DNA from 2 places in the Enterobacter cloacae complex sp. IR5418 genome. Region 1 is predicted to be linked to the other one. Evidence: predicted binding sites of a transcription regulator. Region 1 holds the regulator's gene; the other holds the start of a gene.
What was found. Region 1 encodes Fur, which represses iron uptake genes when iron is present. Its sites were predicted from a motif close to ATAATAATGAGAACNACTATCAA; they were not measured.
Positions count from the first base shown of each region.

Region 1 (7,584 bases):
ATCCAGAAAGCGACGTTCATCGGGCATTCAATGGGCGGCAAAGCGGTGATGGCGCTCACTGCGCTGGCCCCTGAGCGGATCTCCGGGCTGGTGGTCATTGACGTGGCCCCCGTCAATTACGACGTTCGTCGTCACGATGAGATTTTCGCTGCAATCAACGCCGTGACGGCGTCAGGCGTCTCCACACGCCAGCAAGCGGCTACCGTTATGCGCGAACATCTCGATGAAGAAGGCGTGGTGCAGTTCCTGCTGAAATCGTTTGTTGACGGACAATGGCGCTTTAACGTCCCGGTGCTCTGGGATCAGTATTCGCATATTGTGGGTTGGGAAACCGTGCCCGCCTGGCCACACCCTACCCTCTTTATTCGCGGCGGCAACTCCCCTTACGTTACTGACGCGTACCGAGACACGCTGCTGGCACAGTTCCCGCAGGCCCGTGCTCACGCCATTGCCGGTGCCGGGCACTGGGTACACGCGGAAAAACCGGATGCCGTCCTGCGCGCCATTCGCCGCTATCTTACTGATACTGCGAATTGATTAAAAAGCCAGCGACCGGAAGCCGACGGGCTTCCAGTCGTTGGCGTGTGGATTTGGGTAATGTATGATGGCGCGCTTATCGCCCGGGCATTAGCAGGGCGGCGTGTTTCCCCCGAAGTCTCAGAATCATGGCCAAAGAACAAACGGACCGTACGACACTAGATCTGTTCGCGAATGAGCGTCGACCGGGACGACCGAAAACGAATCCGCTTTCGCGCGATGAACAGCTGCGTATCAATAAACGCAACCAGCTTAAACGCGATAAAAATCGTGGACTTAAGCGTGTCGAACTGAAGCTGAATGCCGATGCCGTCGATGCGCTTAACGAGTTAGCTGACGCGCGCAACATCAGCCGCAGCGAACTGATCGAAGAGATGCTGATCGCCCAGCTTGAGACGTTACGCGGCAAGGCGTGAGTCAGAAAATCCCCAATATTACCTTTTTCATGTAGCACAGAGTGCAGTCCTGCGTGATAGCTGTTTCCGCAGGGTTGCCTGTTCTGCTATTATTGCCCTTATCCGTGGACAATTTGCGCCACCATACCATTAAGTTTCAAGAGGTTATTTTACTCATGGCAATCATCGGCATTTTCTTTGGCAGTGATACCGGCAATACTGAAAATATCGCAAAAAACATTCAAAAACAGCTCGGTAAAGACGTTGCTGATGTGCATGACATCGCCAAGAGCAGCAAAGAAGATCTCGAGGGCTATGACATCCTGCTGCTGGGCATCCCGACCTGGTACTACGGTGAAGCACAGTGTGACTGGGACGATTTCTTCCCAACGCTGGAAGAAGTAGACTTCAACGGCAAGCTGGTTGCCCTGTTCGGTTGTGGCGATCAGGAAGACTATGCAGAGTATTTCTGTGATGCGCTGGGCACCATTCGCGACATCATTGAGCCACGCGGTGCGGCGATCGTCGGTCACTGGCCAACAGCCGGTTACCACTTCGAAGCGTCCAAAGGGCTGGCCGATGACGATCACTTCGTTGGCCTGGCCATTGATGAAGACCGTCAGCCAGAGCTGACCGCTGAGCGTGTTGAAAAATGGGTTAAGCAGGTTCGTGAAGAGCTGAACCTGGACGATATCCTTAACGCCTGATTTCCCTGCGGCGCAACTCCGGTTGCGCCCGTTTCCAGGTAAAACCGATTAAATTAATTGCTACAAACTTTTAACTTTTTTGTCCAGACCTGTACAATATCCCCCTGGTAAAAAGTGGGTGCCATCGAACAAGTTTGTTGGTGATACCACGTTTTTATAAGCATACTTTGCTTGAGACTTGCAGTTTTCATTTAGCCATGGCAGTTCTATAATGAGACGCATTATCCCAAGTGCATTTTCTGTCACTTCTTCTTTTGAAGTGAATCGTTTAGCAACAGGACAGATTCCGCATGACTGACAACAATACCGCATTAAAGAAAGCTGGCCTGAAAGTAACGCTTCCTCGGTTAAAAATCCTTGAAGTGCTTCAGGGGCCAGACAATCACCATGTCAGTGCGGAAGACCTTTATAAGCGTCTTATCGATATGGGTGAAGAGATTGGGCTGGCAACCGTCTATCGTGTGCTGAACCAGTTTGATGACGCGGGCATTGTTACTCGTCATAATTTCGAAGGCGGTAAATCCGTGTTCGAACTGACTCAGCAGCACCACCACGATCACCTGATCTGCCTCGACTGTGGCAAGGTCATTGAATTCAGCGATGATTCCATTGAATCACGCCAGCGTGAAATCGCCGCCCGTCATGGCATCCGCCTGACCAACCACAGCCTGTACCTGTACGGTCACTGCGCTGAAGGTGATTGCCGTGAAAATGAACATGCGCACGACGCAAAATAAGCGAGTGTACATACTCTGAGCCAGCCGTAAGGTTGGCTTTTTTTTTGCCTTTTTTGGGCAATAAAAAGCCCGGTAGCGCAGCGCCACCGGGCGTGAAAATAACTTATTTGTTGTTATTGCGTATCTCGTCCCAGATCTTATCGCAACGCTTCGCCACTTCCTGATCGTTACCGGTTTTACGCGCCTGAATACAGGCCTGGTAATCCATCACGCGAACGCTTTCCTGCGTCGCAAACTGCTCATGCGCTTTCTCTTTTTTCAGCACATTCAGCACGCTCTGGCAGGCTTCAATCTTCTCTGGCGATCCTTGTGCTGTATTGATGCAGGCGCTATACGCCTCCTTCAGACGGGAGTCTTCTTTCTGCGCCTGATCCTGCGCACACGCCACCAGCCCCGATGCCAGCAGCGCAACGATTACCCATTTTTTCATCATGTGCAGTCTCCATGCTGGCGGGACTTCACCCGCCAGCGTGTTCATCAGAAGATTGTGAATGGCGCAATGACCATGAATTTCACGTCACGCTCATCCTGGAAGATGTTGTTATATCCCCCGCCGTAGCTTGGCAGATCGGAGTGGTTGTCATACTGAGTGAAATGCAGCTTGAACATGGTTCCCTTGGCACGGCCATCCTGGAGGACATAGGCAGCATCCAGGCTATAGGCAGACTCTTTCAGGCGCTGGCTCTGATCGTAGATCGGCGCGCTGCTTGGTTTAGCATCCCAACCGTAAGCGTAGGACGCCCCAACGGACCATCCTGCAAGGTTCCAGTTTTTGAGGTCGTACATCGCGCCGAAGAACACCGCCTTTTCACCATTGGCGTTGAAATCAGAACGGTTATCCCACCAGATATCTAAACGTCCGTTTGATGAAGCGTAGGTTGGCGTCATGCGTTGCAGGAAGAAGCCCTGATTACCGTCAGCCTTAACCCATGTACCCTCAAGGCGCAGATCCACCTGGCCGATCTTATAGCCAAACGTTAAGGCTTGCAGCCAGGCAGTACCGTCATATAAGTCGTTGGCCAGCGCGACCTCATCATTAGTCCTTAAGTTATTTTGCGCATCGGCTTTGTCACGTGCGCCATAGAACTGATAGCTGGTAGAGAGTGGGCTGCCAGCGATATCGAATTTATACGATGCTTTAGCAAAGTACTGATCCATGTAGCCTTCAGCCTGACCAAACGCTGCTTCCAGGACAAAGTCATTTTTAAAGTCGTATTTCAAACCCAAAGAGTGGAGATAATCCACTTTGGTTTTACGATCGCCCTGGTAGAACTTGTCCATCTCAATGTGCCACGGTGCTTTGTACTCGTTGGTCCACATATAGGAGAAGCTCAACGCGCCCGCATCGCCGTAGTCAAAGTTAGCCCCGGCTTCCGCGCCCTGGTAGGTACCCGGCATAAAGCTCCAGTGCGGCGCTAACAGCGTTTGACCGGTTGGCTGAATATAGCCCCCACGTGCCCACACCGGGCCGTATTTGAATTTTGCAGCCGCTTTATACAGGCTGATACCGCTTTTATCACCGGACCAGTCTTCGTCATAGGCTTTATTGCTGGAGGAGAACGCAATTTCGTTCGGGTGGCCGCTGTCGCCGTTTTCAGCCATTTCGATTGCCGTGAATGCCGCAATATCCAGACCAAACATATCGGCGGCATAGCCTGACTGGAAATCCAGGTTGGCGTTCCAGGTGGAGTGAGAAAGGTTAGTTTTGTATTTATCTTCCGCAACGTCTTTACGGTCACGCTCACGCTGCCAGTAATAAACACCGCCCGTGAGGGTAGAATCTTCAATGAAACCTGCTGCTTTTGCCTCTGGTGCAACCACCAGGCCCGACATTGCTGTCACACCGGCGATAGCCAGCGCCAGCGCACTACGTTTGCCACTGAACGTACGCATAGATTATTCCTCTTTCACGAATTAAAACGCCTTAAACGGCGAAAAACAGAAAAGACCAAAAGGTCAGGGGTAGTCAGAAATACCCTCGAATTAACTACCGTCTTTAGGTTATTTTTCGCGACGCGAATTATCAATGCTTTTCCGTGGGCAAAAGTCAGGATTATGACGAAGTGCACATAATTCGTAGTACTTTGTAACATTTAGAGGAGAGCGAGGATTGGCGTGGAAATATCAGAAATTTCATCGGGTCGCGCAGGTATTTGCTGTTTATTTTTCATCCTCTTTATATTTCGTAAAAATACAAACTTTTTTTAGAAAAATAAGTAGCACTACATTGACCTGATATTTTAGCGGCTTATCTTTAAGCCCTGGCTTAATACCATGATCATTAAATAAAAAAAACGCCGCAATAAGCGGCGTTTGTTTCTCCTTGACCAGAGCAGCGTTATTATTCGCCGATTTTAGTCCATGTATCACGCAGACCGACGGTACGGTTAAATACCGGTTTTTCTGCCGTGCTGTAACGGCTGTCCAGGCAGAAGTAGCCTTCACGTTCGAACTGGAACGCTTTGCCCGCTTCAGCGGCTTTCAGAGACGGCTCGGCATAACCCTGCTTGATAATCAGCGACTCAGGGTTGATAACCGCCAGGAGGTCTTCCGCAGCACCTGGGTTAGGCACGCTGAACAGACGATCGTAAAGACGGATCTCAACCGGCAGCGCATGCTGTGCGCTCACCCAGTGGATTACACCTTTCACTTTACGACCATCAGCCGGATCTTTGCTCAGCGTCTCTGCGTCGTACGTACAGAAGATGGTCGTGATGTTACCTTCCGCATCTTTCTCTACGCGCTCGGCTTTGATCACATAGGCGTTACGCAGACGCACTTCTTTACCCAGCACCAGACGCTTGTACTGCTTGTTGGCTTCTTCGCGGAAGTCAGCACGGTCGATCCAGATTTCACCGCTGAACGGCACGTCGCGGGTGCCCATTTCCGGTTTGTTCGGATGGTTAGGCATGGAGACCAGTTCGCTTTCGCCCTGCGGGTAGTTTTCGATAACCAGCTTAACCGGATCGATCACGGCCATCGCGCGCGGCGCGTTTTCGTTCAGGTCTTCACGAATGCAGGATTCCAGAGACGCCATTTCGATGGTGTTGTCCTGCTTGGTGACGCCAATACGTTTGCAGAATTCACGAATGGACGCAGAAGTATAACCACGACGACGCAGGCCAGAGATGGTCGGCATACGCGGGTCGTCCCAGCCTTCGACGTGCTTGTCGGTCACCAGCAGGTTCAGCTTACGCTTGGACATGACGGTGTATTCCAGGTTCAGACGAGAGAACTCGTACTGGCGCGGATGCACAGGAATGGTGATGTTATCCAGCACCCAGTCATACAGACGACGGTTGTCCTGGAACTCCAGCGTACACAGCGAGTGCGTAATGCCTTCCAGCGCATCGCTGATGCAGTGGGTGAAGTCGTACATCGGATAGATGCACCACTTGTTACCGGTCTGGTGGTGTTCCGCGAACTTAATGCGGTACAGCACCGGATCGCGCATCACGATGAACGGAGACGCCATATCGATTTTGGCGCGCAGACACGCTTTGCCTTCTTCAAAGCCACCAGCACGCATTTTTTCAAACAGCGCCAGGTTCTCTTCCACGCTGCGGTCGCGGAACGGGCTGTTTTTGCCAGGCTGAGTCAGCGTACCGCGGTATTCACGGATTTCGTCAGCAGACAGTTCGTCGACGTACGCCAGACCTTTGTTGATCAGTTCAACCGCATAGGCATACAGCTGATCGAAATAGTCAGAGGAGTAGCAGATATCGCCAGACCAGTTAAAGCCCAGCCATTGCACGTCGTTTTTAATCGACTCAACGTATTCGATGTCTTCTTTTACTGGGTTGGTGTCATCGAAACGCAGGTTGCACTGCCCCTGGTAGTCTTGCGCAATACCAAAGTTCAGGCAGATCGATTTGGCGTGACCAATGTGCAGGTAGCCATTTGGCTCCGGCGGGAAACGCGTGTGGACTGTGGTGTGCTTACCACTGGCCAGATCTTCATCGATGATCTGACGAATAAAGTTACTCGGGCGGGCTTCTGCCTCACTCATCGTGGATTCCTCAAAGCGTAAACAACGTATAACGGCATATGATCTTATAACCCGGACGTAGTGACAACCCTTAAAACGTCCCGGAAGAAAATAATGGGGGCAAATGCTGCAAAAAAAAGCGGCGGAGGATATCCCCCGCCGCTTAAGGCATGACTCTACTCAGGAGCGATTACTTGCCTTTAATCTCATACAGTGGCGTCTGGCCTGCAACCACCTGACCCTGCGCCTGGATCACCAGACCGCTGAAGTCGTCGATGTTGCTGCACACGACCGGACTAATCATGGAGCGCGCATTGGCATTGAGGTAATCCAGATCCATCTCCAGAATCGGCTGACCTGCCACCACTTCGGCACCCTCTTCCACCAGGCGAGTAAAGCCCTGACCGTTCAGCGCAACGGTATCGATACCCATATGGACAACGATCTCCGCGCCTTTTTCGGTTTCGAGGCAGAACGCGTGGTTAGTATTGAAGATTTTCACGATAGTACCAGCTGCCGGAGAGACCACGGTTTTGTCCGTTGGTTTCACCGCCACGCCGTCACCGACCGCTTTGCTGGCGAACGCTTCGTCAGGCACCTGCTCAAGCGCAACAACGTCACCTGTCACCGGAGAGACCAGCGCAGCGATGGTCACCGCATTTGGCACCGCCTGCGGTTTTGCAACCGGCGCGTCAGCTACTGGCGCGCTGTCCGTTGAGGCGGCAGCAACCGGCCCACGGGCAACCACTTTTTTCATTTCATCGCCGATCGATTCGGCTTTCGCACCCACGATAACCTGGATGGTTTGCTTGTTCAGTTTCACCACACCCGACGCGCCCAGGCGTTTACACATTGCATCACTCACGCGTGCAGAGTCACCTACGGTCAGACGCAGACGGGTAATACAGGCATCAATCGCTTTCAGGTTGTCAGTACCGCCTACAGCGGCAATGTAGCTGGTTGCCAGCTGGGTTAAACCTTCTTCGGTATTGCTGTTTGCTTCACTGGTCACCACATCGTCTTTCGTATCTTCGCGGCCCGGCGTTTTCAGGTTAAACATACGAATAACCGCGCTGAACAGGACGAAGTAGATAACGAAGAATACCAGGCCCATCACCACCAGCATCCAGACGTTGCTGCTTGCCGCTGGCAGGTTGTACATCAACACATAGTCGATAGCGCCTGCGGAGAAGGAGAAGCCAGCATGGATACCCAGAAGG
Region 1 is NZ_JBMKHS010000002.1:322,620-330,203, reverse strand. Features, by position in the region: gene ybfF (esterase) at 1-537, shown strand, start outside; gene ybfE (LexA regulated protein) at 666-953, shown strand; gene fldA (flavodoxin FldA) at 1,109-1,639, shown strand; gene fur (ferric iron uptake transcriptional regulator) at 1,930-2,376, shown strand; gene chiQ (ChiQ/YbfN family lipoprotein) at 2,480-2,806, opposite strand; gene chiP (chitoporin ChiP) at 2,854-4,269, opposite strand; gene glnS (glutamine--tRNA ligase) at 4,718-6,385, opposite strand; gene nagE (PTS N-acetyl glucosamine transporter subunit IIABC) at 6,555-7,584, opposite strand, start outside.

Region 2 (7,584 bases), on a different contig from region 1:
TGGAACGCTACGACAACGCATTTGCACAACTGAAAGCCCGCCAGGAAGGCGCGTTCGTTCCCTTCGTGACGCTGGGCGACCCCGGCCCGGAGCAGTCGCTGAAGATTATCGACACCCTGATTGATGCCGGTGCCGACGCGCTGGAATTGGGTATTCCCTTCTCCGATCCGCTGGCGGATGGCCCGACCATCCAGAACGCGACGCTTCGTGCGTTTGCCGCGGGCGTGACGCCGAGCCAGTGCTTCGAAATGCTGGCGGCAATTCGTCAGAAGCACCCGACCATTCCGATCGGCCTGCTGATGTACGCCAACCTGGTGTTCAGCCGCGGTATTGATGAATTTTATGCCGAATGTGCCCGAGTGGGTGTCGACTCGGTGCTGGTGGCAGACGTGCCGGTTGAAGAGTCTGCGCCGTTCCGTCAGGCGGCGATGCGCCACAACGTTGCGCCGATTTTCATCTGTCCACCGAATGCCGATGACGTTCTGATGCGCCAGATTGCCTCTTACGGACGGGGTTATACCTACCTGCTCTCACGTGCGGGCGTCACCGGTGCGGAAAACAAAGCCGCGCTGCCGCTGCATCATCTGGTGGAGAAGCTGGCAGAATACCATGCCGCACCGCCGCTTCAGGGCTTCGGGATTTCCTCTCCGGAGCAGGTTACTGCGGCAATTGACGCGAAAGCCGCCGGGGCCATTTCCGGTTCGGCTATCGTGAAAATTATTGAGAAGAACGTAGATAAGCCAGAGCAGATGCTGGCTGAGTTACACGCATTCGTCACGTCAATGAAAGCGGCCACGCGCAAAGCGTAACCGTTAACACCGTCTGGCCCCGGCGTCAGACGGTTTTCCCCTCTCACTCTCCCCGAAAGAACAGGTCAGAATTGATCCTGTCGATATTTTTAGCGTGAATGACTTTTCAATCTTTCGCGTAAGCGTATGATCTGGACTCTTTTTAGCGTTACCCTTCTGAGTTCAGAGGTTATTCATGTCATGGCATTCCTTCAAACAGACTTACCTGGTTAAGTTCTGGTCACCCGTTCCGGCCGTTATCGCGGCAGGCATTCTCTCTACTTATTATTTCGGTATCACCGGCACCTTCTGGGCTGTGACGGGCGAGTTTACCCGCTGGGGTGGGCAGCTATTGCAGCTGGCAGGCGTACATGCCGAAGAGTGGGGCTATTTCAAACTGATCCATCTTGAGGGCACCCCCCTGACCCGCATCGACGGGATGATGATCATTGGCATGTTCGGCGGCTGTTTTGCGGCCGCGCTGTGGGCCAATAACGTTAAGCTGCGCCTGCCGAAAAGCCGCATCCGCATTTTGCAGGCCGTGGCTGGCGGCATCATTGCCGGATTTGGCGCTCGTCTGGCGATGGGCTGTAATCTTGCCGCGTTCTTCACCGGTATTCCGCAGTTCTCGCTGCATGCCTGGTTCTTTGCCGTCGCCACCGCCATCGGCTCATACTTCGGTGCGAAATTTACCCTGCTGCCGCTGTTCCGTATTCCGGTGAAAATGACGAAAGTCAGCGCTGCCTCTCCGTTAACGCAAAAGCCCGATCAGGCGCGTCGTCGCTTTCGCCTCGGTATGCTGGTCTTTTTTGCCATGGTTGCCTGGGCGATTTGCACGGCAATGAATCAGCCAAAACTCGGCCTGGCCATGCTGTTCGGCGTCGGTTTTGGTCTGCTGATTGAACGCGCGCAGATCTGCTTCACCTCCGCGTTTCGCGATATGTGGATCACCGGACGCACCATGATGGCGAAAGCCATTATTGCCGGGATGGCCGTGAGCGCGATCGGCATCTTCAGCTACGTTCAGCTCGGTGTGGAACCGAAAATCATGTGGACCGGTCCTAATGCGGTCATTGGCGGGCTGTTGTTTGGTTTCGGCATCGTGCTGGCGGGCGGGTGTGAAACTGGCTGGATGTATCGCGCCGTGGAAGGTCAGGTGCATTACTGGTGGGTCGGTCTGGGTAATGTGATTGGCTCTACCGTCCTGGCGTACTACTGGGATGACGTCTCACCGTTACTGGCAACAAACTGGGACAAGGTTAATCTGCTGAATACCTTTGGTCCGCTCGGAGGACTGATGGTGACCTATGCCCTGCTGCTGATCGCCTTCTTGCTGGTTGTTGCGCAAGAGAAGCGCTTCTTCCGACGCGCCACCGTCAAAATTGAAACCCAGGAGAATGCCGCATGAAAGAGATCGTGCCTGACTATCGTCTCGATATGGTGGGTGAACCTTGCCCTTACCCGGCCGTCGCCACGCTTGAAGCGCTACCGCAGCTCAAAAAAGGGGAAATTCTGGAGGTGGTGAGCGATTGTCCGCAATCCATCAATAACATTCCGCTTGATGCCAAAAACCACGGCTATACCGTGCTGGATATCCAGCAGGACGGGCCGACCATACGGTATTTGATTCAGAAGTAACTCCCGGTACAAAAAAGGCCTCTACGGGAGGCCTTGTTTCAGCTTGCTGGCTTTAGCCACCGTCGCCTTTTAAGTTTGGGGAGGCATGAATGGGGGGTGAGGCGGGTACCGCAAACTGAACAGACCGCACCATGAGGTTGGCTGTACGTCGGGCTAAACGTGGTGAAATGAAACTGTTTGCCTGCACATACCGGACACTCAAATTTGATGTTGGGGATATTCCCTCCAGCCAGATGAATGGAAGAACCACCTTACAGCAATTAACGTCCTTTCAGGGATATATCGTTTCCAGAGAAATACCGGGCAAGGAAGGCTTAATATATACGTTATTGAAAAGTAACTCTTATTGATCCACAGCAACAGGAAAATTTTATACTTAAGTAAAATCTTACGTCTGGTTTGAGTATGGCTTTAATGAGTTGATGTTGTTTAGATGTTTTGGATTTTTGCTTTTTTTTATCTCATTTCACGTTTCGTCTTTGAATTTCTCATCGACGTTTTTGCGGCTGAACTGCCCGGAACGCGGCCTGGTCGAAGTCATTCTGCACGTCTACGACCACACCCAGGAAAAGTGGCCCGGGCATTTTGAAACCGGCGCGGGTCATAAGCGTGTCGGTGATACCGAAATTATTCCTTTTGCAAACGGGGATGTTCTTTTCCATTCCATTTCACGCGATGCGTTCAGCTACCTGTATGATGGCGAATCGACGCTCAGGCACTGCATGAAGCTGGACGAACGCCCCGTTTATCCATTCTTTTGACGTTCGACACTGGCCGCTATGCGGCCAGTTTTTTACGCATCAGAAACGGTAACCCGCAGAGAACATAAATACCCACGGATCCAGACGGGTACTGATACTCTGCTGCTCACCGCCCGCCTTGAAGCGAACGTCGGTATCAATATCCATGTACCAGACCGAGGCGTTGATCAGCCAGTCACGGTTAATCAGGTAATCCAGACCAACCTGCCCCGCCACGCCCCACGAGTCTTTCAGACTAAGGTCGGAAAGCCCGGCCTCTTTTCCGGTATCGTTAAATTTCTCATCAAAGAAGGTGGTGTAGTTAACACCTGCCCCAATATAAGGGCGCACCTTGCTGCTGGAATCGCCAAAGTACCACTGCGCCATCAGCGTTGGGGGTAAATGGTGAACCGTGGCAATGTCCCCGGTCGGACCTAAACCGACGCGGTGACGGAATGGCGTGGCGGCTAAAAGCTCGACGCCAATGTTATCCGTTGCCATATACGTAAACGTCAGGCCTAACTGGGTGTTATTGCTGACGTTGAACCCGCCCATACCCAGTACATTGTCGGACCCTTCCGTTGGACGTACCGTTGCCGAACCGGCACGAATAAAGAATTCGCCTGCTTCATGCGCGTACGCGCCGCCAGAGAGACTGCTTAAGATAAGGGCTGCCACCGCTAATTTTTTCATATCCGCTCCATCGTTGTGGTTTTAATTGCGGAGGAGAATATACTCACAAATGAGTAATAAGTGATCTAACACAGATCACATTAAAACCAGTAAGTTAACATTCATTGATCTAGGTTAATTTTTAGTGACGCCTCATAAAGCAATAAGTTGTTACGACGTCAATTTTTGGCATTTCATGGTTACAAAATTTTCTGTTTCCCCTCTCTTGCGCTTCCTGTAGCGGCTGGATAATTTATCGCTCTCACAATGTGATTTGATGCGTTCTTCTTTTGCAGGTGTGCCATGAGTGATCATAACCCGTGCATGACGTGCGGAGCCTGTTGTGCGTATTTTCGAGTCTCTTTCTACTGGGCTGAAGCCAGCGATGGCGGCGGCACCGTTCCGGTTGATCTCACAGAACCCTTAACCCCTTTTCTGCGCTGTATGCGCGGCACGAACCAAAAACAGAGCCGCTGTGTGGCGCTGCAAGGTGAGCCTGGGGTATCCACACGCTGTTCTATTTACGCGGATCGCCCCAGCCCGTGTCGCGCTTTCGCGATGTCGGGAGAGGATGGACAGGTCAATGAGGCATGCAATCGCGCCCGCGCCCGCTATGGATTACCGCCGCTTTACAAAGATATGCTTTTCCATACAAGCCTTGATGCTGCCACCAGCGTGTTATCCGGTGTACAATTGCCGGCTAATTAACACCTGCAATACTCAAGGAGAGTGCATGTCTATCACGGCGAAGTCTGTCTACCGTGACACGGGAAATTTTTTCCGCAATCAGTTCATTACCTTTTTACTGATCGCGTTGTTGTGCGCCTTTATTACGGTGGTGCTGGGTCATGCGTTCTCACCCAGTGATGAACAGATTGCCACGCTGAGCCAGGGGGATCATCTTGCAGGCAGCGCAGGGTTGTTTGACCTTGTGCAGAATATGACGCCAGAGCAACAGCAAATCTTGCTGCGCGCATCTGCGGCCTCTACCTTCTCGGGCCTGATTGGCAACGCCATTCTGGCGGGTGGCGTGCTGCTGATGATCCAGCTGGTGTCTGCCGGACAACGCGTCAGCGCGTTACGTGCAATCGGGGCCAGTGCGCCGGTACTGCCGAAACTGTTTATCCTCATTTTCCTGACCACGCTGCTGGTCCAGATGGGGATAATGCTGGTGGTTGTTCCGGGCGTGCTGCTGGCTATCGTACTTTCATTCGCGCCAGTAATGGTTGTGCAGGACAAAATGGGCATTTTCACCGCCATGCGCAGCAGCATAAGGCTCGCGTGGGCGAATATGCGTCTGGTTGCCCCGGCCGTTATCAGCTGGTTGCTGGCCAAGACTCTGCTATTGCTGTTTGCGCCGAATTTTGCGGTGTTAACGCCAAACGTCGGAGCGGTTGTCGCCAATACGCTGAGCAATCTGATTTCAGCCGTGCTGCTGGTCTATTTGTTCCGCCTGTACATGTTAATTCGTCAGTAACTGGGATCGCAGAATGAAGCAGTTTCTTGATTTTTTACCGCTGATCGTATTTTTCGCTTTTTATAAGCTGTACGACATTTATGCCGGCACGCTGGCGCTGATTGTGGCAACGGCTGTGGTGCTGATTTACAGCTGGGTTCGCTATCGCAAAGTTGAAAAGATGGCGCTTATCACCTTCCTGATGGTGGCGGTGTTTGGTGGTCTGACGTTGTTCTTCCACAATGATGAATTTATCAAATGGAAGGTCACGGTGATTTACGGCCTGTTTGCGGGCGCGCTGCTCATCAGCCAGTGGGTGATGAAGAAGCCGCTGATCCAGCGCATGCTGGGGAAAGAACTGACGCTGCCGCAGGCAGTGTGGGGACGTCTGAATATCGCCTGGGCGCTATTTTTTATTCTCTGTGGTCTGGCGAATATCTACATCGCTTTCTGGCTGCCGCAGAATATCTGGGTCAACTTCAAGGTGTTTGGCCTGACGGCACTGACCCTTATCTTCACCCTGCTCAGCGGCGTTTATATTTATCGCCACATGCCGCAGGATGACAAGCAGTAATCCTTCGGGCCAGATCGCCGCGCGATCTGGCCTCTTTTCCCGCCTCCTCTTTTCTCTACAACCTTCCTGCGAAAATGGCTGAATCATGAAGATTTTATGGAGATTGCTGTCACTTTATTGTAATGAGAATGACTATCATTAATATTCGTCATCGCATTTTTAACAAATGGAAATGAGTTGATGAATAACATAATAAGATTTGCCCCGGCAAACTTACGCTCGCCATTCTTTCAACGTTATACCAGAGCGCACACGCAGCGGAAGATCCTCTCGCCGATGGTGAAACAATGGTTGTTCAGGCCACCGCTGAAGAGGCGCTGAAGCAACAGCCGGGGGTTTCCATCATCACGGCAAAGGACATAGAAAAGGATCCACCGGTTAACGATCTTTCTGAAATTATTCGCAAAATGCCCGGGGTTAACCTCACCGGAAACAGCGCGACAGGCAGCCGCGGTAACAATCGCCAGGTCGACATCCGCGGTATGGGGCCGGAGAACACGCTGATTCTGATTGACGGTGTGCCGGTGACGTCACGTAACTCGGTGCGCTACAGCTGGCGCGGGGAGCGCGACACCCGCGGAGATACCAACTGGGTTCCGCCAGAGATGGTTGAGCGCATTGAAGTGCTCCGGGGACCTGCTGCCGCCCGCTATGGTTCGGGGGCGGCTGGCGGCGTCGTCAACATCATTACCAAACGCCCGACCAACGACTGGCACGGCTCGCTCTCCCTGTACACTAACCAGCCTGAAAATGATAAAGAGGGAGCGACGAAACGCGCTAATTTTGATCTGAGCGGCCCCCTTGCGGGCGATGCGTTAACGATGCGCCTGTACGGGAATATCAACAAAACTGACGCAGATGCGCAGGACATCAACACCGCGCAAAATGGCTCTTACGCCGCCGGACGTGAAGGCGTGCGCAACAAGGACATTAATGCCCTGCTCTCCTGGAAACTCACGCCACAGCAGATTATCGATTTCGACTACAGCTACAGCCGCCAGGGCAATATCTACGCGGGTGATACTCAATACAGCAACAGCAACGTCAGCCCTGACGGTTTGGTGTCGTCCCTGTATGGACACGAAACGAACCGAATGTACCGCCAGTCTTATGGCATTACGCACAACGGCATCTGGGACTGGGGTCAGTCAAAGTTCGGTGTTTATTATGAAAAGACCAACAACACCCGCCTGGAAGAAGGCTCTACGGGCAAAGTTGAGGGGATGATCAATAGCGATAAATACGATACCAGCCGGCTGGAGTCATACCGTTCAACGGGTGAACTGAACATTCCTTTCTTCTGGCTGGTCGAACAGACGCTAACCGTCGGTGCAGAATGGAACCGTGATGAACTGAACGATCCGGCCTCAATGCAGGCGACAAATGTGTCGGGAGAAGTGATTAACGGCGTTCCCGGTACGGCTTCTGAGCGCAACAGCAAAAACAGCGCTGACCTCACTGGCATCTATCTTGAGGATAATATTGAAGCGCGCCAGGGCACCAACCTGATCCCAGGGATCCGCTTTGATTATCACAATCAGTTTGGCAGCAACTGGAGCCCGAGCCTGAACCTCTCTCAGGATTTGGGCGACATGTTCAAGGTTAAAGCAGGTATCGCTCGGGTATTTAAAGCGCCAAACCTGTATCAATCCAGCGAAGGCTATCTGCTTTCCACCCGCGGAAATGGCTGCCCGAACAACGTTTCCGAAGGAAGCT
Region 2 is NZ_JBMKHS010000011.1:65,352-72,935, forward strand. Features, by position in the region: gene trpA (tryptophan synthase subunit alpha) at 1-809, shown strand, start outside; gene yedE (selenium metabolism membrane protein YedE/FdhT) at 985-2,196, shown strand; gene yedF (sulfurtransferase-like selenium metabolism protein YedF) at 2,193-2,426, shown strand; gene ACOTX7_RS11175 (hypothetical protein) at 2,906-3,187, shown strand; gene ompW (outer membrane protein OmpW) at 3,227-3,859, opposite strand; gene ACOTX7_RS11185 (YkgJ family cysteine cluster protein) at 4,142-4,546, shown strand; gene ACOTX7_RS11190 (YciC family protein) at 4,572-5,315, shown strand; gene ACOTX7_RS11195 (septation protein A) at 5,329-5,868, shown strand; gene ACOTX7_RS11200 (TonB-dependent siderophore receptor) at 6,093-7,584, shown strand, end outside.
Region 2: a site for Fur is predicted at 5,985-6,007, ahead of ACOTX7_RS11200 (TonB-dependent siderophore receptor). Genes of this name have one in related genera too.